DNA from 4 places in the Rahnella sp. NRRL B-41462 genome. Region 2 is predicted to be linked to each of the others. Evidence: predicted binding sites of a transcription regulator. Region 2 holds the regulator's gene; each other region holds the start of a gene.
The links. Region 2 encodes LexA, which represses DNA repair genes until DNA is damaged. Its sites were predicted from a motif close to TNCTGTATGTACATACAGNA; they were not measured.

Region 1: a site for LexA is predicted at 2,780-2,799, ahead of rmuC (DNA recombination protein RmuC). Genes of this name have one in related genera too.
Region 3: a site for LexA is predicted at 2,475-2,494, ahead of dinB (DNA polymerase IV). Genes of this name have one in related genera too.
Region 4: a site for LexA is predicted at 1,480-1,499, ahead of UC14_RS15490 (DNA translocase FtsK 4TM domain-containing protein). Genes of this name have one in related genera too.

What each region holds. Positions count from the first base shown of each region.
Region 1 is NZ_JYDF01000035.1:21,333-27,538, forward strand. Features, by position in the region: gene katE (catalase HPII) at 1-1,006, shown strand, start outside; gene udp (uridine phosphorylase) at 1,230-1,991, shown strand; gene UC14_RS09745 (DedA family protein) at 2,157-2,684, shown strand; gene rmuC (DNA recombination protein RmuC) at 2,842-4,383, shown strand; gene ubiE (bifunctional demethylmenaquinone methyltransferase/2-methoxy-6-polyprenyl-1,4-benzoquinol methylase UbiE) at 4,525-5,280, shown strand; gene UC14_RS09760 (SCP2 domain-containing protein) at 5,294-5,902, shown strand; gene ubiB (ubiquinone biosynthesis regulatory protein kinase UbiB) at 5,899-6,206, shown strand, end outside.
Region 2 is NZ_JYDF01000039.1:60,320-66,525, reverse strand. Features, by position in the region: gene psiE (phosphate-starvation-inducible protein PsiE) at 5-412, shown strand; gene ubiC (chorismate lyase) at 502-1,041, shown strand; gene ubiA (4-hydroxybenzoate octaprenyltransferase) at 1,083-1,949, shown strand; partial or broken gene plsB (glycerol-3-phosphate 1-O-acyltransferase PlsB) at 2,047-4,529, opposite strand; gene UC14_RS10910 (diacylglycerol kinase) at 4,647-5,015, shown strand; gene lexA (transcriptional repressor LexA) at 5,135-5,743, shown strand; gene dinF (MATE family efflux transporter DinF) at 6,042-6,206, shown strand, end outside.
Region 3 is NZ_JYDF01000009.1:123,048-129,253, forward strand. Features, by position in the region: gene pepD (beta-Ala-His dipeptidase) at 1-1,265, shown strand, start outside; gene dinB (DNA polymerase IV) at 1,400-2,458, opposite strand; gene dpaA (peptidoglycan meso-diaminopimelic acid protein amidase) at 2,742-3,467, shown strand; gene UC14_RS03230 (class II glutamine amidotransferase) at 3,438-4,205, opposite strand; gene lpcA (D-sedoheptulose 7-phosphate isomerase) at 4,232-4,813, opposite strand; gene fadE (acyl-CoA dehydrogenase FadE) at 5,083-6,206, shown strand, end outside.
Region 4 is NZ_JYDF01000059.1:48,740-54,945, forward strand. Features, by position in the region: gene trxB (thioredoxin-disulfide reductase) at 1-216, opposite strand, end outside; gene lrp (leucine-responsive transcriptional regulator Lrp) at 949-1,443, shown strand; gene UC14_RS15490 (DNA translocase FtsK 4TM domain-containing protein) at 1,564-5,010, shown strand; gene lolA (outer membrane lipoprotein chaperone LolA) at 5,205-5,816, shown strand; gene UC14_RS15500 (replication-associated recombination protein A) at 5,824-6,206, shown strand, end outside.

The DNA.
Region 1 (6,206 bases), on a different contig from region 2:
CAGTCGTCTGGGCGGGCCTAATTTCCATGAAATTCCGATTAACCGGCCGACGTGCCCTTTCCATAACTTCCAGCGTGACGGCATGCACCGTCAGGACATTGATACGAATCCGGCGAACTACGAGCCGAATTCCATCAACAATAACTGGCCGAGGGAAACACCTCCGGCAGCGTCCGGTGGTGGCTTTGAAAGTTATCCTGAACGGGTTGATGCAGAAAAAATCCGTCAGCGCAGTCCGTCATTTGCCGAATATTATGCCCATCCGCGCCTGTTCTGGCTGAGCCAGACAACAGCGGAGCAGGATCATATTATCGGCGCTTTCTCATTTGAATTATCGAAGGTGGCGCGGCCGTATATCCGCGAGCGGGTCGTGGATCTGTTAGCGCATGTTGATCAGACGCTGGCGCAGAAAGTGGCGAAAAATCTGGGTATTACCCTTTCCGCTGACACCCTGAAGATCAAGCCGCCGAAGCCCGTGAATGGGCTGAAAAATGATCCGTCGCTGAGTTTGTATGCCAGCGGTAAAGGCACGATCAAAGGGCGGCAGGTGGCGATATTGCTGGGTGAAGGTGTGAATGCGGCGGATGTTCTGGAAACCTTACAGGCACTTCAGGCCGCTGGCGTTCACCCTAAGCTGCTGGCCAGTCACTTAGGGAGTGTGACTGCCGATGATGGTTCTACGTTGCCGGTTGATGCTACGTTTGCCGGATCGCCTTCCATCACCGTTGATGCAGTGATTGTTCCGCATGGGCATATCGACGCACTGCTGATGAATGGCGATGCACGGCATTATGTGCTCGAAGCCTACAAACACCTGAAAGTGGTGGGGCTAAGTGGCGATGCACGCCGCTTCAAATCGCTGCTGGGGCTGACGGATGATGTGCCGGAAGAGGGCGTTGTGGAAGGTGAAAAAGCAGAAGGAGCGTTGCTGAAGGCGTTTCTGAAAGACATGCTCAAACACCGGATCTGGTCGCGCAGTGCGGCGGCAGATGCCGTTCCTGCCTGATTAACTGTAACTGATAAACAGGCAATCCCCGGCAGCGGAGATTGCCTGTTTAAAATTCCCTCACCCCTCCTTATTTTGTGACTTGAATCACAAAATAAATGTATGTGAAATTCCTGTTGTTACATCATAGTGACGACCGTCACGAAATAACGTCACAATGTTCAGTACAGTTGCCGGGTGTTCCTCCTGCCAATAAATGACCTTACACACAGAGGAGTTTGTTATGTCTCAGCCTGAAGTTTTCCATCTTGGCCTGGCCAAAAAAGATTTAAACGGCGCGACGCTGGCGATTGTTCCCGGCGACCCTGAGCGCGTGGAAAAAATTGCCAAATTGATGGAGAACCCGGTTCGTCTGGCTTCCCACCGCGAATTTACCTCATGGCGTGCTGAGCTTGATGGCAAATCTGTGATTGTTTGCTCAACCGGTATTGGTGGCCCTTCGACCTCTATTGCGGTTGAAGAACTGGCACAACTGGGGATCCGTACTTTCCTGCGAGTCGGTACAACTGGCGCTATCCAGCCACACATCAATGTCGGTGACGTTCTGGTCACGACCGCTGCCGTTCGCCTTGATGGCGCGAGCCTGCACTTTGCGCCGATGGAATTCCCTGCAGTAGCCGATTTTGCCTGCACCACCGCGCTGGTTGCGGCGGCAGAAGCCGTGGGTGCCGCGACGCACATTGGCGTTACCGCCTCTTCTGACACCTTCTATCCGGGTCAGGAACGTTATGACACTTACTCTGGCCGTGTTGTCCGTCGCTTCAAAGAATCGATGAAAGAGTGGCAGGAAATGGGCGTCATGAACTACGAAATGGAATCCGCGACTCTGCTGACCATGTGTGCAAGCCAGGGTCTGCGCGCGGGGATGGTGGCGGGTGTTATCGTGAACCGCACGCAGCAGGAAATCCCTAATGCGGAAACCATGAAAAAGACTGAAAGTCATGCGGTGAAGATTGTTGTAGAAGCAGCCCGCAGGCTTATTTAGTCCCTATAAAACTAAAACAACCACATCACATCATCACATCAATGGGCTGCCTCTGGCGGCCCATTTTTTTGCCCTGCTAAGCAGATCTGTTAAGGTCATGTTAGTAATCCATCTGGAATAATTGATGAACCTCCTCCCGGATCTCTGACAAAAGGAACTGCATTTTTGACTGTTCACGACCTTCTTGAGTACACAACCACCTTCATCCGTGCCCATCAGGTGTGGGCTGCACCGATCGTTTTCTTTCTGGCTTTTGGTGAGTCTCTGGCATTCCTTTCCCTGCTGCTCCCGGCAACGTTTATCTTGCTGGGACTCGGCGCGCTGATTGGCGAAACCGGTATTCCGTTCTGGCCCATCTGGGCCGCCGCCGCCGCAGGCGCTTTCCTGGGAGACTGGCTTTCTTACTGGATTGGTGCCCGTTATCAGGATCGGGTTAGCAATTTCTGGCCTTTCTCCCGCCATCCGCAAATGCTGGTTCGTGGACATGCTTTCTTTGAAAAATGGGGCATGCCCGGGGCTTTCATTGGCCGCTTCTTTGGCCCGCTTCGTGCCGTTGTGCCACTGGTTGCCGGTATCTGCGGTATGCCGCAAAAATATTTCCAGATTGCGAATGTGACGTCTGCACTCATCTGGGCTTTCGGCATCCTGGCGCCAGGTGCTTTCGGCATTCAGTGGCTGAGCCGCTGGTTTTGAATGCTGCTCTCTGTGGCTGGCTATCGCAAGGGGGAAAATACAGAGAAATTCCTTTTTGGAAGACGTCTCGCAAAGGCTCAATGCAACAGAAAATAGACTGGACATCCATACAGCCTGACATTACCTTGGCCGCAAGAGACTTTAAGAGGGAAATCGCGTGGATATCAGCATCCTGACAGCCCTGGGGGCGGGGTTAGTGGGCTTACTCGTAGGTTGGCTTATCGCCAGCCTGCGCCAACAGCAACAGCAGACGGAGTATGAAACGCAGCGCCGTTTGCTGGAACAATCGCTGGAACAGGCTAAAGCGGAAAATGATACGCACAAAAGCGAGCGGCAATCAGGGCAGCAGCAACTGCGCGAGGCTGAACTTGAGCTGCGCAAACTGCATAGCCTGCAGGCGGCCAGTCAGGAAAAATTACAACTGCTTGCCCACTGGCAAAACGAGTGTGAGCAACTGAATCAGGAACTGCGTGCGCAGCGGGAAATCAACAGCGCGCAGGAAGCAGAGTTGCGTGAGGTTTCAACCCGTCTGGATGAAACCCGCATGGCGGCTGAAGAAAAGCAGCGTCTGCTGATTAACAGCGAACAGCGCCTGAGCAGCCAGTTTGAAAATCTGGCTAACCGGATTTTCGAACAAAATGGCCGCCGTGCCGACGAACAGAACAAGCAAAGTCTCGACAAGTTACTGTTGCCGTTGCGCGAGCAACTGGATGGTTTCCGTCGTCAGGTGCAGGACAGCTTTGGGCAGGAAGCCCGTGAACGCCATACGCTGGCGCATGAGATCCGCAATCTGCAGCAACTGAATGTGGAGATGGCCCGTGAAGCCGTCAACCTGACCAAGGCACTGAAAGGTGACAACAAAACGCAGGGCAACTGGGGGGAAGTGGTGCTGAGCCGCGTGCTCGAGGCTTCCGGTTTACGTGAAGGGCATGAGTACCAGACTCAGGTCAGCGTGCAGGTTGACAGCAACAGCCGGATGCAACCCGATGTGGTCGTCAGGTTACCGCAGAATAAAGACGTAGTGATTGATGCCAAAATGACCCTGGTCGCGTATGAGCGCTATTTCAACAGCGAGGATGACAGCGAGCGGGAAGCGGCACTCAATGAACATATTGCCTCGGTGCGCGGACATATCCGCCTGCTCGGGCGCAAAGATTACCAGCAACTTCCCGGTCTGCGCAGCCTCGATTATGTGCTGATGTTTATCCCTGTTGAGCCCGCTTTTCTGCTGGCTATCGACCGTGAGCCAGAATTGATTAGCGAAGCGCTCCGGCACAATATTATGCTGGTCAGCCCGACGACCCTGCTGGTGGCGCTGCGAACGATCAGTAACTTGTGGCGCTATGAGCATCAGAGTCAGAACGCCAAACGTATCGCCGACCGCGCGGCACGTCTTTACGACAAACTGCGGCTGTTTGTGGATGACATGGAGTCGATGGGACAAAGTCTCGACAAAGCGCAGGGAAGTTATCGATCCGCGATGAATAAACTCTCGCAAGGCCGTGGTAATCTTATCGGACAGGTGGAAAGTTTCCGCGCGCTGGGTGTTGAAGTTAAACGGCCTATCAGTCCGTCTCTGGCTGAAATAGCGAAAGCGGAAAATGAACCTGAAGACACCGCATCTCTGCCCGATACCTCTGATGCGGAAGAAGAACAGACGCTGAACCCGGGTGAGTTAACTCCCCACCAGCAGACATAGCGGGTCAGAGGGCCTGCACTGTATTTGTGATTCAATGCATGAATTTTTGCAATATGTTGAATCACCATCGGTGATGGGGCTTTCGAACGGGTTCTGATACACTTCTCCCCAAGAGTTCGACTGAAAAAGCAGGCATAAATAATGGAAAAGCAGACGCCGGAAACCACCCATTTTGGTTTTCGTACAGTAGCCAAAGATGAAAAACAGGAAATGGTGGCAGAAGTCTTCCATTCCGTTGCGGCAAAATATGATTTGATGAATGATCTGATGTCTTTCGGTATTCATCGCATCTGGAAACGCTTCACTATTGATTGCAGCGGTGTCCGTCAGGGACAACGTGTGCTGGATCTGGCCGGTGGTACGGGCGATCTGACCGCAAAATTCTCCCGTCTGGTGGGTGAGAAAGGCGAAGTCGTGCTGGCGGATATCAATGATTCCATGCTGAAGATGGGCCGCGAAAAGCTGCGCAATCTTGGCATCGTCGGCAACGTCAGCTACGTTCAGGCGAATGCCGAGGCTCTGCCGTTCCCGGACAACTATTTTGACTGTATCACCATCTCTTTCGGTCTGCGTAACGTGACTGAAAAAGAGAAGGCGCTGCGTTCCATGTTCCGCGTACTCAAGCCGGGCGGGCGTCTGCTGGTACTGGAATTCTCCAAACCGGTGCTGAAGCCGCTGAGCAAAGCTTACGACACCTATTCCTTCCATATTTTACCGCGTATTGGTGAGCTGGTTGCGCACGATGCTGAAAGCTACCGGTATCTGGCTGAATCAATCCGTATGCATCCGGATCAGGAAACCCTGAAAGGAATGATGGCGGACGCAGGTTTTGAAAATGTGACTTATCACAACCTGACTGGCGGCATTGTGGCGTTACATCGGGGTTTCAAATTCTGATATGAGTATGCCGATGTTGTTAACGCCGTTACTGACTGCCGCTATCGAGACGCCGCTTAATTACCTGCTTTTCAGAGATCGCAGCATGAAGGCGGCGCGGACACGTCTGGCCGGTAAAGTTCTGCGTGTTGAATTGCAGGAACTGAGTACACCACTGACGTTTGTGTTCAGTGAACAGAAAATTGATGTGCTCGGGCAATGGGACGGCGCGGCAGATTGCACCGTCACCTCGAAACTGTCAGTGCTGCATAAGTTACGTGATCGCCAGCAGTTGTCGCCCATGATGCGCAGTGGCGAGCTGGTAGTTGATGGCGATATCGCCCTGGTTCAGCAGTTCTCTGCATTGCTGGATATGGCGGAAATTGAGCCTGCGGAATTTCTGGCACCCTATATCGGTGACATTGCGGCACAGGGGCTGAGTCAGACCGTGCAGGGCGTTTTCAGCTTTTTGCAAAAAGGGTTGAAACACCAGCAGAGCTATGTGGCGCAAACGCTGACTGAAGAGTGGAAAATGGCACCCGGTCCGCTGGAAGTTGTCTGGTTTAGTGATGAGGTTTCCGCACTGGTGTGTGAGCTGGATGCGCTGGATAAACGTATCAAAAAACTGGAGGACAAACCGTGACGCCTAGGGAAATGCGACGTTTATATCTGATTATCCGCATGTTTCTGATCTACGGCCTTGACGAACTGATCCCTAAAATCCGCTTAACGTTACCACTGAGAATTGGTCGTTATCTTTTTTTCTGGTTACCAAATCGTCATAAAGAAAAGCCGTTAGGTGAGCGCATGCGCCTGGCACTGGAACAGCTTGGGCCGGTTTGGATCAAGTTCGGTCAGATGATGTCTACACGCCGCGATCTTTTCCCCCCGCACATAGCCGATCAGCTGGCTTTGCTTCAGGACCATGTTCCGCCGTTTGATGGTGC
Region 2 (6,206 bases):
TCACATGGCAGGATCAAAACGGGCATTAATGATATCCGTCATTATGCAGCGAATTTTGAACGTATTCTTATTAGGACTGGCCGTGATCCTGATGATTTTTATCGGGCGCGAAACCTATCATTTAGCAATGGTGTTGTTCGTGAATAACGATCAGTCTTCGTCATATCTGCTCATCGAAGGGATTGTAATTTACTTCCTCTATTTTGAGTTTATTGCCCTGATTATTAAATATTTTTCGTCGGGCTATCATTTCCCGTTACGCTATTTTATTTACATCGGCATCACCGCGATTATCCGCCTGATCATCGTCGACCACAAAAGTCCTTATGACACATTGGTTTACGCCTGCGCGATCCTTGTGCTGGTCGTGACACTGTTTCTTGCCAATAGCGAACGTCTGCGCCGCGAATAAATCAGGCAATTACTGCCTCGCATTGATGCGCTAGAATGCGAGGCAGATAATTCATTGGAGGTATGAATGCCTTCATTACGGAGCCGTTGATGTCTGATCCCCATTCCCCCGAACCATCCCCGATCCACTGGTTTGACGACCCTTCGCAGGTGCCTGCGGATGTGGCTGACTGGCTGATGGAAATGGGGTCCATGACCCGCCGGTTTGAAAAGCAGGGTGTTACCGTCACCGTGAAACCGCAAAATGAATGTTTTGTCAGTCGCGAAGAACTGGGTGAAAGCGAAGCACAGCAGTTGCCGGAAAGTGCCCGTTACTGGATCCGCGAAATCGTGCTGTTTGGCGATGCCGAACCCTGGCTGCTGGGGCGCACGGTCATTCCTGAAGAAACGCTGACCGGGCCGGATCTGGCGCTGGTCGATTTAGGCACGGTGCCGCTGGGGCGCTATCTGTTTAGCGGGAACAACTTGTCCCGCGATTACATTCATTTAGGCCAGTTACACAGTGAGCAGGGAGAATTATGGGCGCGCCGTTCCCGTCTGCGTTTGTCTGACAAGCCGCTGCTGCTGACCGAAATTTTCCTCCCGGATTCGCCGGTGCACCGCCCTGAGGGCAAAGTGAGCAAGGCATGAGTCAGACTAATCAACAAGGAGAACAGAGAGTGTCAGGAAGTATGACGCAGGGCACATGGCGTGATTACTGCCGCCTGATGCGCATTGATAAGCCGATTGGCTCACTGCTGCTGCTGTGGCCAACGTTATGGGCATTGTGGGTCGCGGGGGGGGGAATGCCGTCTGCGAAGATTTTGCTGGTCTTCGTGCTGGGCGTGTTCTTCATGCGTGCCGCCGGTTGCGTGGTGAATGACTACGCTGACCGTAAGTTTGATGGTCACGTAAAACGCACCGCTCACCGGCCATTGCCGAGCGGGGCGATCACCGGCAAGCAGGCGAAAATATTATTTGCCGGACTGGTGCTGGTGTCATTCCTGCTGGTTCTGCTGCTTAACCGCATGACCATTTGGCTGTCTCTGGCCGGACTGGCGCTGGCATGGATTTATCCGTTCATGAAGCGCGTCAGCCATCTGCCGCAGGTGGTTTTGGGCGCGGCGTTTGGCTGGGCAATTCCGATGGCGTATGCCGCTGTGAGCGAAAGTGTGCCGCTTAGCTGCTGGTTAATGTTCGTGGCAAATATCTGCTGGACGGTGGCTTACGATACGCAATACGCGATGGTCGATCGTGACGATGATTTGAAGATCGGCGTGAAATCGACAGCGATTCTGTTTGGTCGTTTTGACACGCTGATCATCGGCCTTCTGCAACTGGCAACGCTGATCCTGATGGGGATTGTCGGTTATCTTTCCCAGCTCAGCGCACCGTTTTACTGGTCGTTGCTGCTGGCTGCTGCGCTGTTTGTGCATCAGCAAAAGCTGATTGCTAAACGTGAACGTGATGCCTGTTTCCTGGCTTTCCGCCAGAACAATTATGTCGGGCTGGTGTTGTTCCTCGGTATTCTGATGAGCCTGTCAGGCTTCAATTTCTAAGTAAGTTAGCCTGCGCGACAACAATTAAAAACGCCCGGACTCTGTAAAAAGTCCGGGCGTTTTGTTTTTTTAATCTGATGTCTGGCGCTAATACGGGTTAATGATCGGTATCGCGTACATCCATCTTCGGTTCAGCCGGTGGCTCCGTTGCTTGCGGCAGCTCAGAAGGCATTCCCGCACTCTCGATAGTTAGCTTGATATCCGGTGTCATCAGGTCGCTGAGCATGAGGTAAATCTCACGCGTTTGTTCCTGAATGGCATCGCCGGTGTCACTGATATAGCCTTCTGCGCGCAGTGTGCCGACCAGCGTCGAGAACACAGCTTTATCGAAGAATTCAGGGGCATTGATACCGTGCAGCACGGATAAACGCTGCGCCATAATCCGGCTCTCTTTTTCCAGTGCACCGCGGTTGATGCTTGGGTTATTGGTGAGCAGGGAGAAGGTAATCGCGTAACGTTGCAGCGTTTCACGTACGCCAGCCGCCAGCAACTGGAGGGTGCGGATACGGGCCGGATTAAGTGTCAGCTCATCATCTTCAAGGTGAATGATTTGCTGACGCGCCAGCTCCAGCGTCAGAACATCCAGCACTTGTGGCAGCTCAGGCGTATCGAAATGCATAAACAGTTCGGCTTTGAGCATCGGATAAATCAGTTCGACCTGATGCAGTAATTCCGCGCGGCTGACCTGGCGGTGGTGCATCACAATGCTTGAAATCAGTGATGGCAACACCAGCATATGATGGATGTTGTTGCGGTAATACGTCATCAGCACGGCCTGTTCGCGAGGCAGAACGATGATGTCGCCAATGTTGTCTTTCTCAACCTGGAACTTATTCATGTTCAGCGCGTGATCAAGCAACTGGTCAGCGGTCAGATCAGGCACCGTCGAATCCGCGTTGTAAGGCACGTTACGCAGCAATTGCAGATAACAGTCGATTTGCTCGGTCAGCTGTTCGCGTGTCAGTGAACGCTGACGGGAGGCCAGCAGCGCGGTACAACACAAGTTCATGGCATTGGCTGCCGCTGAATTGTTGATGCGCACCATGATCTGTTCTGCCAAATCCTGCACTGTCGGCGTCAGCCAGCTTGGACGTTGTGCTTCGATCGGGTCGATGGCTTCACGCCAGGTTGGCACGTTCTGGTTCAGGTAAGTGGTCAGATGCAACGGCTCACCGAAGTTCACGTAACCCTGGCCGAGGTTACGCAGCTTGCGCAGCCCGTTAAGCATTTGCGTCAGGCTTTCTTTCTCTTTGGTCGCACCGCGTAATTCTTTCGCGTACGTACCCACTTCCATGACGTGCTCATAACCGATGTAAATCGGTACCAGCGTAATCGGACGTGAACCGCCGCGCAGCATGGCCTGAATGGTCATGGACAGCGTGCCCGTTTTCGGCTCCAGCAGACGCCCGGTTCGCGAACGCCCCCCTTCCACAAAGTATTCCACCGAATAACCGCGGCTGAACAGTTCGCCCAGATATTCACGGAAAACCGTCGAATAGAGCTTGTTGCCTTTAAAGGTTCGACGAATAAAGAACGCACCCAGACGGCGGAAAATCGGGCCAGCCGGCCAGAAATTCAGGTTGATACCGGCGGCAATATGCGGCGGTACCAGACCCTGATGATAGAGCACGTAAGACAGCAGCAGATAGTCCATGTGGCTGCGGTGGCAAGCACATACACAATTTCCTGACCGTCCAGCGCTAACTGGCGTACACGCTCGGCATTATTAACGTTGATGCCTTTGTACAAACGGTTCCACGTCCAGCTCAGCACACGGTCAGAGAGGCGCACGGCTTCATAAGAGAAGTCAGCGGCAATCTCTTCCATCAGGGCGATGGCGTTTTGTTGGGCTTTTTCGTGGGAAATTTTCTTGCTGCGGGCTTCGTCTTCAATCGCTTTCTCAATGGCTTTTGAGGCCAGCAATTTATTGAACAAATCCTGACGTGCCGGAAGACGCGGACCAACCGCAGCCAGACGCTGACGGGAGAAATGCATCCGCGCCACACGTGCCAGTTTTTGAGCAATCGTCTTATCTGTGCCGTGTTCCGTCGCCATATAACGCAGGGAAACGGTATTGGAGAAACGGACGAAACTGTCCCGCCCCAGCCACAGCACAGCGAAAAATTTCTGGATACCGTTCAGCACGCGCAGATGCGGCGTGTCGTCCTGACCTTCACGGCCCGGTGCACGACCAAACATTACCGACACCGGCAACATCTGAATGTCTAAATCCGGATTATTGCGGTGCAAATCAAGGTAGTCGTGGAACAGCTTTACGGACTCCTGCTTCGGCGTGTAATAAGAGAATACGCGCGGGCCTTCGGCTATAAAGACATGGCTTGGTAGCAGGGTTCCGTCAATTTCCAGCGGAATAAGAGGATCAGGCAGATTCTGCGCCAGACATTGCGCACGCAACGTCAGCAAATCGGCTTTGGAATTATAAGGTAATACGTACAAAATCGGCCGCGTCGGGTCTAAATGCAACTCGGTAACCGGATCTGAAGGTATGACCTTGCTCTTTACCAGCAATGAGAGTGGTAAATTCAATAATGTGTAATAAAGTCTACGCCAACCTGACATAAAAACGTGAAGCCTCTTGTTAGCAATTTCGCCGCAAGGATACCAGAAAGATCCGTGGAGATCTGTGGTCATATAAAAGCTAAAATGCTGCAAACACTCTAAGGATCAGTACCCGAAATGGCGAACCAAGTCACCGGATTTACCCGAATTTATAAAGCGGCCGGCTATTCCTGGAAAGGATTCAAAGCGGCATGGCAAAACGAAGCGGCATTTCGCCAGGAGGCCAGCGTCGCTATCCCGTTAATTTTGCTATCTTTCTGGCTTGATGTCAGCACCATTGAACGTATCCTGCTGGTGGGATCCGTCGTGCTGGTCTGTGTCACGGAGTTGCTCAACAGCGCGGTGGAATGTGCAATAGACCGCATCGGGCCTGAGTTTCATGTGCTTTCCGGTCGCGCAAAAGATATCGGCTCTGCTGCCGTACTTCTGACCATCATATTGGCGATTTTTGTCTGGGTCAGCATCTTTTGGTCGCGATGGTTCTGATTTGGAATCTGCATTCCAGGAATCAACGTTATGCCCTGTTTTTATTCAATCTTAGGTTTTCATTGACCGTTTAGCTGTATATACTCACAGCAAGACTGTATAAACAACCAGGGGGCGGAATGAAAGCTTTAACGACCAGACAACAAGAGGTCTACGACCTTATTCGCGATCATATCTCCACCACCGGTATGCCACCAACCCGCGCAGAGATTGCATCACGTCTGGGGTTCCGTTCTCCCAATGCGGCGGAAGAGCATCTTAAAGCGCTGGCGCGTAAAGGTGTTATTGAGATTGTTTCCGGTGCATCACGCGGCATTCGTCTGCTGATGGAAGAAGAAGAAGGTTTACCGCTGATTGGCCGCGTTGCCGCCGGTGAACCGCTGCTGGCGCAGCAACATATCGAAGGGCACTATCAGATCGATCCGGCAATGTTTAAGCCGAGCGCCGATTTCCTGCTGCGTGTCAGCGGTATGTCGATGCGTGATATTGGTATCCTTGACGGCGATCTGCTGGCCGTGCATAAAACGCAAGACGTGCGTAATGGTCAGGTTGTGGTGGCCCGTATCGATGATGAGGTCACCGTGAAACGCCTGAAAAAACAAGGCAGTGTGGTGCAGTTATTGCCAGAGAACAGCGAGTTTCAGCCGATCGTGGTGGATTTGCGCGAGCAGAATTTCAGCATTGAAGGCTTAGCCGTAGGTGTTATCCGCAACGGCGACTGGATCTGACCTTCGTACTTCGAGCTATCTTTGCGTTGGCTGCCTTCGCGAACCCCGGTCACATATTTGTGTATGCTCCCGGCGTTCGCTTAGTTGCCGCCTTGATATAACGCGAATTACTCGGTCAGATATGACTAAGTCAGAAATTGCTGTGTCAGATAGACAAGACTAAAACTAATTGAATATGGATGGCGGCGGCCTCTGGCATCCATGTGAATTCAAAGAGAAATGCGTTTCTCTCATCATCGCCCCTTTCGGGGCGATGTCATTTACAGGCATAACCTGAACCTCCGGCATGAGATTCTCTATGCAACATCATTCCCTGCGACACACACTCAAAAACACCTTTTTAAGCCCTGCCGATAAAGCGCTCTGGATGCTGGCATTGCCGATGATTTTTTCCAATATCACGGTGCCGCTCCTCGGCCTGGTGGATACCGCAGTGATCGGTCATCTCGACAGCCCGGATTAT
Region 3 (6,206 bases), on a different contig from region 2:
AAAACCGCAAAGCCGTTGCACTGCAGGCTCACCTCGATATGGTGCCGCAGAAAAACAACGATACTGTTCATGATTTCACTAAAGATCCGATCCAGCCCTTCATCGAAGACGGTTGGGTAAAAGCCCGCGGCACCACGCTGGGTTCTGATAACGGTATCGGTATGGCGTCCGCGCTGGCGGTTCTGGCTGATGACAGCGTAGAACACGGCCCGCTGGAAGTGTTGCTGACCATGACCGAAGAAACCGGCATGGCAGGCGCATTCGGCCTGCAACCGAACTGGTTACAGTCTGAAATTCTGATCAACACCGATTCTGAAACCGAAGGCGAAATCTACATGGGTTGCGCTGGCGGGATTGATTTTACCGCCACACTGCCGCTGAGCCGTGAAGCGGTTCCGGCCGGTTTCAGCACGCTGAAACTGACCCTGAAAGGCCTGAAAGGTGGCCACTCCGGCGCGGAAATCCACTTAGGTCTGGGCAACGCCAGCAAACTGCTGGCACGTTTCCTGGCAGACAACGCTGATACTCTTGGTCTGCGCCTGCTCGACTTCACCGGCGGCACACTGCGTAACGCTATCCCGCGTGAAGCAATTGTGACTCTTGCTGTTGCTGCTGATAAAGCAGACGCGCTGAAAGCGGCAGCACAAGAATTCCTGGCAACGATTCAGTTCGAACTGTCAGCGGTAGAGAAGAAAATTGCCTTTGTGGTGGAAGCGGCTGAAAGCAACGCGAAGGCGCTGACCGCAGAAACTCAGGGTAAATTCCTTGCCCTGCTGAACGCGACGCCAAACGGCGTGATCCGCATGAGTGATGACGTGAAAGGCGTGGTAGAAACCTCGCTGAACGTCGGTGTTGTCACCATGAAAGATGACGAAGTGGCGATCAACAGCCTGATCCGCTCGCTTATCGACAGCGGTAAAGAATATGTGGTCAGCATGCTCAATTCACTGAGTGAACTGGCTGGCGCGAAAAGCCTGGCAAAAGGCAGCTATCCTGGCTGGAAACCTGAGCCGAATTCACCAGTGATGACGCTGGTGCGTGAAACTTACCAGACGCTGTTCAATAAAACTCCGAACATCATGGTGATCCACGCCGGTCTGGAATGCGGTCTGTTCAAAAAACCGTACCCGGACATGGACATGGTTTCCATCGGGCCAACCATCACCGGGCCACACTCGCCGGATGAGCAGGTGGAAATCGCCAGCGTCGAGCTGTACTGGAAACTGCTGACGGCCCTGCTGAAAGCGATTCCTGAACGCGGTTAATACTCGATCGGTCCCCTAAATCATTCGGGCTGTATCAAGGCGGCAACTGAGTAAATCCCCGGGAGCATACACAAGTATGTGACCGGGGTTTGCGAAGGCAGCCAACGCAGAGACAGTTTGAAGGATGACGGGGATTATTCCCAGGGAAGCAGAAGCTGCCGCTCGATCTGCGGATCCTGCAACGTCACATGCAATCCCACCAGCCTGACTCCCCTTCCGCCACGCCTCTGTTCCCAGGCTTCATGCGCGACCTTCAGCAGATCTTCTTTATTCAGCACCGGCCAGACGTGTTCCTGCGTGGTCTGCTGGAAATCATGGAATTTGAGTTTTACGCCCTGCCTCGCGATGCGCAGATCCGGGCTGACACGGCTTAAACGTGTTTGCAGTTCAGGATACAAACGTTCGATCAGCGACACGCATTCTTCCCAGCTGTGGATATCTTCTGCCAGTGTGCGTTCAACGCCGACCGATTTACGTAACCGCTCGGGGGAAATTTCACGTTCATCGATACCCTGACAGCGTTCCCACAGCACACGGCCAAATTTGCCAAAGCGTTTAAGCAGTTTTGCCAGATCATAACGCTGCACATCGCCGCAGGTGATCAGCCCCTGCTCCTGCAAACGCTGAGCGGTGACTTTACCGACGCCGGGGATTTTACTCAGCGGAAGATCCTGTAAAAACGCCCCGACTTTTTCCGGCGTGATCACAAACTGACCGTTGGGCTTGTTCAGATCCGAGGCGATTTTTGCCAGAAATTTGATCGGCGCGATACCCGCAGATGCCGTCAGATTGATCTCATCGAAAATGGCCTGACGGATTTCAGCAGCGATAAGCGTTGCAGAGCCGTTGCATTGCGTCGCGTGGGAAACATCCAGATAAGCTTCATCGAGTGACAGCGGTTCGATCAATGGCGTATAACGCGCAAAGATTTCACGGATATGGTTTGACGCTTCTTTATAGGCCTCCATTCGGCCGGGGATCACTTTCAGGTGCGGGCAAAGTTTCAGTGCCATGCCGGTGGGCATCGCGCTGTGCACGCCGAATTTGCGGGCAGGATAATTAGCGGTGCTGATAACACCACGGCGGTCACGACTGCCGCCAATGGCAATAGGAATGTCGCGCAGGGAAGGATCATCGCGCATTTCGACCGCAGCGAAAAAGCAGTCCATATCCACATGAATGATTTTACGCATAACCCTCCCCCTCAATAACTGTATAAGTATACAGTTGAATGCAGGGATGTCCAACATAGAAAATGAGGGTTAGTTTGACTTAATTAATCACCATTAATGGCAACGTAATAATTTTCCTATTCCTAAAGTCATTATTCATTATTTGGTGATTGCTAAAAATTTAATCAGTATTAATATGACAGCGTTTCCGACAGACAGTACATAAGAAGAAAATCAGTGGCGGTCTTACAGGCAGTTGAGCTGTAGACAAAATAATCAAAATTATTACCGAGCAGGACTTAGAATGATCAGAATCGCGCTGTTTCTTGCGATGCTCCTCAGTTTGCCTTTATTTACAGCAAATTACGCCGTGGCCAGCGATGCTGTCCCGGTCAACGCGGCACTAAAAAAACAATTATTGGGTGCACCTGTTTATATCCAGATCTTCAAACAGGAACGTAAACTCGAATTGTATGCTCAGCTCGACGGCGAATTTCGTCTGATCGGCAGTTATGGCATCTGCGATTTTTCCGGCGGTTTGGGAAATAAACGTCGCGAAGGCGATTTCAAAAGCCCGGAAGGTTTCTACAACGTGGATATTCACCACCTGAAACCCGACAGCCGCTTTTATCGCGCCATCAACATCGGTTTCCCCAATGCTTATGATATCTCGCAGGGTTATTCAGGTAAGTATCTGATGATCCACGGTAACTGTAAGTCTATTGGGTGCTACGCCATGACCGACGGCTACATGGACGAAATATTCACCTACGTACAGGCGGCATTCCAGTTCGGGCAACGCAATTTAAAGATTAGCATTTACCCGTTCAGGATGACCGATGCCAACATGAAGGCGCATAAAAACTCCAGCTATTACAGTTTCTGGAACCAGTTACAGCCGGGATATGCGTACTTTGAGAAACACCATCAGCCACCAAATGTCGTGGTCACTGACGGTAGATATGAAGTGCTACAACCGTTGTCCAATACCCCGCTGCCTTCACAGCTGGCGTTCGCCCCGATGAAATAATGCGAATTCACCTGGAGCAATTTTGTTCCAGGTTTCGTTCGCCGTCAGCGGTTGCGTGGCAATCACGGTGACGACATCATCCGGTGTCGTCTGCTGCTGAAAATCAATTTCCACATCCTGATCCAACAACGTTGCCTTGCCGAAAGGCGCACGCCGCGTGATCCAGTGCAAATTCGTCGAGCAATACGCCATCACGAAATTGCCATCCGACAGCAACATGTTAAACACCCCTTTCTGCCGTAATTCATCAGCCAGCGACGCAATATAGCGAAACACCGGCGGCCAGCTTGCAGGGCGGCGCGGATAGCGTTGGGTGAGTTTGTGCAGTAACCAGCAGAAGGCGTATTCGCTGTCGGTCTGGCCCACCGGACGCAGCGTACCGGTATCGAGCTGACGATAACCACGAAGCTGACCGTTGTGCGCATAAGTCCAGTTGCGTCCCCACAGTTCGCGGGTAAACGGATGAGTATTTTCCAGCGCGACTTCACCACGGTTTGCCTGACGGATATGAGAAATCACCGCGCAGGATTTGATCGGATATTCCTGAACAAGGCGGGCAATGGGCGAATTAAAGCTTGGCGTCGGATCTTTAAAAGTACGACAGCCATTCCCTTCATAAAAGGTGATGCCCCAGCCGTCTTTATGCGGGCCGGTCCCGCCACCACGCTGCACTAATCCACTGAAACTGAAACAAATATCAGTAGGAACGTTAGCGCTCATCCCGAGCAATTCGCACATCACCAGCCTCCTTTACGGCAAAAGGCTTATGCCTTTGCCATCTCTTTTTCGATCAGAAGAATCAAAATATGAATGACTTTGATGTGGATTTCCTGCACGCGGTCAGCGAAACCAAAGTGCGGAACGCGGATTTCCACATCGGCTGAACCGTCCATTTTCCCGCCATCTTTACCGGTCAGGGTGATAACTTTCATGCCTTTAGCACGTGCGGCTTCGATGGCTTTGATCACGTTACCGGAATTACCGGAAGTGGAAATGCCCAGCAGAACGTCGCCCTTCTGGCCTACGGCTTCCAGATAACGGGAAAAGATGTATTCGTAACCGAAATCGTTGCCGACGCAAGAGATGTGGCTGACGTCAGAAATCGCAATTGCCGGATAGCCCGGACGGTTTTCACGATAGCGGCCTGTCAGTTCTTCGGCGAAATGCATGGCATCGCAGTGTGAACCCCCGTTACCACAGGAAATCACTTTCCCACCCGCTTTGAATGAATCGGCCAGCAGCACCGCTGCACGTTGAATAGACTCAATATTTGCCGGATCGCTGATGAATTTATTCAGCGTGTCAGCAGCTTCGTTCAGTTCAGTACGGATAATATCCTGGTACATAGCAGCCTCTTTTATGTCCATTTGCAGCCGGTTTCAGCACGGCCGATAGCAATAAAACGTTCCGCTGTGCAGTTTAACGGAAAGCCGAAACAGCGAGAAGCCATGAAGCGGTAATGATTCCGATAGTTTCTGTTTTTGACGCTTCGTGCGGCCGGTTTGTGAGCTGCGTTGTAATTAGTATGTAAACACATTGATAAAGAAATGAGCATGAACTAAAACCATTATATCCCTACAACAGGTCAGACCTCCTACTACTCAGGAGCTTTACTATGATGGTTCTTAGCATTGTTGCATTTATCGTGATCCTTGGTGCGTTGTTCTATCACAAGGTCAATCTCGCCCTGAGCAGCCTGATTTTACTGGCGTTTACGGCGGTTATGGGTGCCATTAATCTGTGGACACTTTGGCTGTTATTGCCGCTGGCGATCATTCTCCTGCCCTTCAATATCCCTGTCATGCGCCGTTCATTGTTCTCCGGCCCGGCGCTTCGCACCTTCCGTAAAGTGATGCCCGCAATGTCGCGCACGGAAAAAGAAGCGATTGAAGCAGGCACCACCTGGTGGGAAGGTGACTTGTTTGGCGGCAAGCCAGACTGGAAGAAACTGCAGGATTATCCTGAACAGCAACTGACCGAAGAAGAGCAGCGCTTTATTGACGGGCCGGTTGAAGAAGCCTGCCGTATGGCGAATGACTTCCAGATCACCCATGAACTGGCTGATTTGCCGCCGGAACTGTGGGCGTATCTGAAAGAACACCGCTTCTTCGCGATGATCATTAAGAAAGAGTACGGCGGTCTGGAATTCTCGGCTTATGCGCAGGCGCGTGTGCTGCAAAAACTGGCCGGTGTGTCAGGCATTCTGGCGATCACCGTCGGTGTGCCGAACTCCCTCGGGCCAGGCGAATTACTGCAACATTACGGCACCACGGAGCAGAAAGATCACTATCTGCCGCGTCTGGCCGAAGGTCTGGAAATTCCCTGTTTCGCCCTGACCAGCCCGGAAGCGGGTTCTGATGCCGGTGCCATCCCGGACTTTGGTATCGTGTGTAAAGGCCAGTGGCAGGGTAAGGAAGTGCTTGGCATGCGCCTGACCTGGAACAAGCGTTACATCACGCTGGCACCTATCGCCACCGTGCTGGGCCTGGCGTTTAAACTGAAAGATCCCGATCACCTGCTCGGCAACGAAACGGATCTGGGCATTACCTGTGCGCTGATCCCAACAGACACCGCCGGTGTTGAAATTGGTCACCGCCACTTCCCGCTGAACGTGCCATTCCAGAACGGTCCGACGCGCGGCAGCGATATTTTTGTACCGATCGATTACATCATTGGCGGCCCGAAAATGGCCGGTCAGGGCTGGCGTATGCTGGTGGAATGTCTGTCTGTTGGCCGTGG
Region 4 (6,206 bases), on a different contig from region 2:
ATGCTCATGCATACGTTCCATTAAGCCCGGACCGGTCAGACCCTCCGGATCGCCTGGCCAGTTTTCCACTTCGGTAGTGGTGGTCAGCTGACCGCCTTTTTCCACACCGGTAATTAATACCGGATTGAGGTTTGCACGCGCAGCATAAACCGCTGCGGTATAACCCGCCGGACCGGAACCCAAAATCAATAACTTACTGTGTTTAACCGTACTCATGCGTAATTCATCTCCGCGATGGCGACAAGCGATAAACCGATTGTAGGGAAAACGGCGCAGTAAAAAAAGTAAACTCAGATGTTGTTAACGATTTGTCTGATAGTTTTTACTGCTTAACCCGCGTAAAAAGGATTTCGCCAATATTGATGAGGCAGATAACTGTTTGATGGATAGGATGAAAAACCAGCATTCCGGCGACCGATCGTTGTGAACGTTGTTCATCAGAACGCGTTAATTTAGCCACAATTCAGGATTGTTTGTAGGGATTTGGCCGAAATAATGGGTGAGATGCGTTGTTATTGTTCATAGATAAAAGACAGCTAAAAAGGGGGCGTCCGCTTTTCAATCTGGCACGTTCTTCTGATTTTGCTTCTTTTACTTTGACAATCCGCTGTGCATTTGCGAAAACATCAGGGGAAGAAGAAATTAACTGCCTGTCTGTGACTTGAATTTATGCAATTGGCTGCTACGGACCCGTCCTGGTATTGCTTTTTGGTTTTTATGTCGCAGCAGGGTTTAGTGAATCAGGTTGGTGGTTTTCAATCTATTAATTTCACAAGGTTATTTCTTTTGAGTATCCGTTTTATGGCCGTGTTCCTTTTGACAGGGGATCAACGCGGCTTTTGGATGCGTAAACCTTAATCATCGGGTCTTCGCTTGGGACAACCCTTAGACATTGAAGTTGGCTGGGGTATGGCAGGTGCAGGGAAGGACAGCAGAGAGACAATAATAATGGTAGACAACAAAAAACGTCCGGGAAAAGATCTCGACCGTATTGACCGTAACATCCTCAACGAATTGCAAAAGGATGGCCGGATTTCAAACGTCGAGCTTTCCAAACGTGTGGGATTATCTCCAACTCCATGTCTGGAGCGCGTTCGTCGTCTTGAACGTCAGGGCTTCATCAATGGTTATACTGCATTGCTCAACCCGCATTATCTGGACGCATCGTTGCTGGTATTTGTTGAGATTACCCTCAATCGCGGCGCCCCGGATGTGTTTGAACAGTTCAATGCGGCAGTACAAAAACTCGAAGATATTCAGGAGTGTCATCTGGTTTCAGGGGACTTCGACTACCTGTTGAAAACCCGCGTACCTGATATGTCTGCTTACCGTAAGCTGTTAGGTGAGACTTTACTTCGTCTGCCAGGTGTTAACGACACCCGCACCTACGTGGTGATGGAAGAAGTGAAACAGACAAATCGCCTGGTCATTAAGACCCGGTAATTGTTCTGGTGCAAAACCTTGTCATTTTAGCTACACTCCTGTGTATCTATACAGCTATGGCGCCGGGGAGTCTCGGCGCTGTTGCTTTTTCTCAGTTCACAGGAACCTGGAGAGCCTTTCTTGAGCCAGGAATATACAGAAGATAAAGAAGTTACCCTGAAAAAACTGAGCAATGGCCGCCGTCTTCTGGAGGCTTTGCTGGTTGTGGTAGCGATTTTTGCTGCTTATTTAATGGCGGCATTGGTGAGTTTTAACCCCTCTGATCCAAGCTGGTCTCAGACAGCCTGGCATGGGCCAATTCATAACTGGGGCGGTGGTGTAGGTGCATGGATGGCCGACACGCTGTTCTTCATCTTTGGCGTATTTGGTTACGCTATTCCACCTATTATTCTGTGTCTCTGCTGGGCGGCTTTCCGTCAGCGGGATAAACAGGATTTCGTCGATTATTTTGCCCTTTCGCTGCGCCTTATTGGCACGCTGGCGCTCATTGTCACGTCTTGTGGTCTTGCAGCCGTCAACGTTGATGACCTGTATTACTTCGCTTCCGGCGGTGTAATCGGCAGTTTGCTCAGTACCGCGATGACACCTTACTTTAATAATGTGGGGGCGACTCTGGTGCTGTTATGCGTCTGGGCTGCTGGCCTGACCTTATTTACCGGCTGGTCCTGGTTGACGATCGCCGAAAAGATCGGTGGTGCCGTGCTGGGTGTAACAAATATCGTGACCAACCGGTCCCGTCGTGACGATGATTATGATTACGACGAGGAGGACGCTCCGCTACTGGAAGACGATGACGCAAAACCGGCTGCTAAAGTCGCGCCGGCCGTCGCTGCTGCAGCGGCTCCTGCAACTGCCGCCGCTTCCGAAGCTGATGAAGATGACGTGCTGTTCTCTGCGCCTTCGGTGAATGAACCTGTGGCGCAGGCATCTTCTGAGGCTACCGCACCTGCTGCGAGCGCGGCTGTTGCTGAACCGGTACAGGCAGCGGATCCTTATGCGGCTGAGCCGCCGGTTGCTAATATTTCACCGCAGCCAGCACCGGCAACGGCCATTCCGCCGTTATACAATTTCGAGATCCCGGAAGAAACACCAGTGCCGCGCCATCCGCAGCCCGTTCAGCAATCGCCTTCACCAGCGCCAGTTGAGCGCAGAGAGGAAGATGGTCCGAGTCTGGGCAACTGGCAAACTGCCGTGGAGCATTCCCGTTCTCCGTTTGATTTCAGTTCAGCAGTGCCTGATGCCGCTCAGGCGGCCAGCGTGGCGGCCACCGCAGCACTGGCGACCGGCCTTGCACAGGCAGGGCAGTCCACGGCATCTTCCGCTGGTAACACCTTTATGCCAGCCTTCAGTGCTGTGAGCGATGAAAATCCACAGGTGAAAAAAGGCTTTGGCCCTGAGTTGCCGCGTCCTAATCCGGTGCGTATACCTACACGCCGTGAGCTGGCCTCGTATGGCATCAAGCTGCCTTCTCAGCGTATGGCAGAACAGCAGGAACAGGCACAGTCTGCGACGCATAGCGATCCACAGATCCAGGCAGACGTAGAAGCGCTACAGGAAGCAGCATTGCAGCAGGCGTTTGCCGCTCAGCAACAAGAGCGCTATGGCGATGCGGTCACTGAAAATGAACCTGATGAAGAAACTGCCTTGCAGGAAGCCGAATTGCGCAATGCGTTTGCTGCGCGTGAGCAGGCCCGCTATCAGCAGGATGTCGAACCGCTAAGTGGCGTGGTACAGCATCACCATTCACAAAATCAGCAGACTGAATTACCGGCTGTTGCTGATGATTTTGCCGCTGCAGCCATGAAACTCAGCCAGCATGATGCGTTCAGCTTCTCACCAATGGCTGACCTGGTGGACGATACGCCTTCTGAACCGCTGTTTACATTGCCGGCACAAGCGGAAGAAGAACCGCAGGCTGCAACGTTTGCACAACAACCTTATCAGCGCGCTACGTCTTCTGAGCCCGTACAGCATGCGCAGGAATATGAGGCTCCACGACAGTCTTCGCCATCGGCGCAGCCTGATATGGATAGCCTGATCCATCCGTTCCTTATGCGTAATGAACAGCCGCTGGTGAAACCGACCACACCGCTGCCATCACTGGATTTGCTGACCTCACCGCCGGCTGAAGCTGAGCCTGTGGATGAGTTCGCGCTGGAACAGATGGGAAATCTGATCGAAGCGCGTCTGAATGATTACCGCATTAAAGCCGATGTCGTGGGGAAATTGCCGGGGCCGGTAATTACCCGTTTCGAACTGGATCTGGCGCCGGGCGTGAAAGCTGCACGTATTTCTAACCTTTCGCGTGACCTTGCCCGTTCATTGTCTGCGGTTGCGGTGCGTGTTGTGGAAGTGATCCCGGGCAAACCGTATGTCGGCCTGGAATTACCAAACAAGAAGCGCCAGACGGTATATCTGCGCGAAGTGCTGGACTGTGCGAAATTTAAAGAAAGTACGTCGCCGCTGACAATTGTGCTGGGTAAAGATATTTCAGGTGAGCCGGTTATCGCCGATCTGGCGAAAATGCCTCACTTGCTGGTGGCCGGTACGACCGGTTCCGGTAAGTCCGTCGGCGTTAACGCCATGATCCTGAGTATGCTGTACAAGTCTAAACCTGAAGATGTGCGCTTCATTATGATCGACCCGAAAATGCTCGAATTGTCGGTGTATGAAGGTATTCCACATCTGCTGACCGAAGTCGTTACTGACATGAAAGATGCAGCCAATGCGCTGCGCTGGTGTGTCGGTGAAATGGAACGTCGCTATAAACTGATGTCGGCGCTGGGTGTGCGTAACCTTGCCGGTTACAATGAACGTGTTCTGGAAGCGGAGGCGATGGGACGTCCCATTCCTGATCCGTTCTGGAAGCCGGGCGATGGCATGGCTGCTGAGCCGCCGTATCTGCAGAAAGAACCGTTTATCGTGGTGCTGGTCGATGAGTTTGCCGACCTGATGATGACCGTGGGTAAAAAAGTTGAAGAGCTGATTGCGCGCCTGGCCCAGAAAGCCCGTGCGGCAGGTATTCACCTGGTTCTGGCGACTCAGCGTCCTTCTGTCGATGTTATTACCGGTCTGATTAAAGCCAACATTCCGACCCGAATTGCCTTTACAGTTTCGAGTAAAATTGACTCCCGCACCATTCTGGATCAGGGTGGCGCAGAATCACTGCTGGGGATGGGGGACATGCTGTATATGGCACCAAACTCCTCGATTCCGGTGCGTGTTCACGGTGCTTTTGTCCGCGATCAGGAAGTGCATGCGGTGGTTCAGGACTGGAAAGCGCGCGGTCGTCCAAAATACATCGAAAGCATTGTTTCCGGTGGTGAAGATGGTGAGGGTGGCGGTTTAGGGCTGGACGGTGATGAAGAGCTCGATGCGCTGTTTGATCAGGCGGTTGCGTTCGTAGTCGATAAACGCCGTGCGTCGATTTCGGGTGTTCAGCGTCAGTTCCGTATCGGTTACAACCGTGCGGCGCGCATTGTTGAGCAAATGGAAGCGCAGGGCATTGTCAGTACGCCGGGTCATAACGGTAACCGCGAAGTGTTGGCACCACCGTCACACGAGTAAACCCAGCCGGTTTGCCTGCATTTGTTAAGAAGGGTCGCGAATGCGACCCTTGTGCAAAGATGCGTAAAACTATTGTTTTTCAGATGAATGAGCTACCGCCGGGGCGCTGCCTCGGATAGAGTTCGCACCATACGTCTTTTGCCTGTGTAAAAGGCATCGTCTGAAGTTTATGGATTTCTGAGGTAAGTATAAGAATGAAAAAATTGTTAATGGTAGGGTGTTTACTGACCGCATTTACCTCTGCTTCCGTTTTAGCGGATGCCAGCAGTGATCTCAAATCTCGTCTGGGTAAGCTCAATACTTTCCATGCCAGCTTCACGCAGACGGTAACCAGCGATGATGGTGCAGCCGTTCAGCAGGGCGAAGGTCAGTTGTGGGTGAAACGTCCAAACCTGTTTAACTGGCATATGACTACGCCGGATGAGAGCATTTTAGTTTCCGACGGTAAAACCCTATGGTTCTATAACCCGTTCGTTGAACAAGTCACGGCAACCTGGCTTAAAAATGCCACCGGCAACACGCCGTTCATGCTGATCACGCGTAATGATAGCAGTGACTGGGCAAAATATAACGTGAAACAGAAAGGCGATGACTTTGAATTAACGCCGAAAGCTGCGACCGGTAATCTGAAACAATTTGCGATCAATGTGACCCCTTCAGGCACTATCAAAAGCTTCACTGCCGTTGAACAGGACGGGCAGAAAAGTGCTTATACCCTGAAAGGTGAGCAAAATGCGTCTGTTGATGATGCCAAGTTTAAATTTACTCCTCCGCAGGGTGTGACGGTGGACGACCAGCGTCAGTGAGGTTAGTTTGAGTAATCTGTCACTCGATTTTTCCCAAAATGAATTCCAGCCACTGGCCGCCAGAATGCGGCCAGTCACCCTTGCAGAATATATCGGACAGCAGCATCTGTTAGCGCCGGGCAAACCTCTGCCGCGGGCCATTGAAGCAGGGCAATTGCATTCGATGATTTTGTGGGGGCCGCCGGGTACCGGGAAAACGACGCTGGCAGAACTGATTGGCCGGTATGCAAACGCCGATGTTGAGCGTATATCTGCGGTCACATCCGGTGTTAAAGATATTCGGGAAGCGATTGAGCGAGCCCGGCAGAATCGCGATGCCGGGCGTCGTACCATTTTGTTCGTTGATGAAGTCCATCGATTTAACAAAAGTCAGCAGGACGCTTTCCTGCC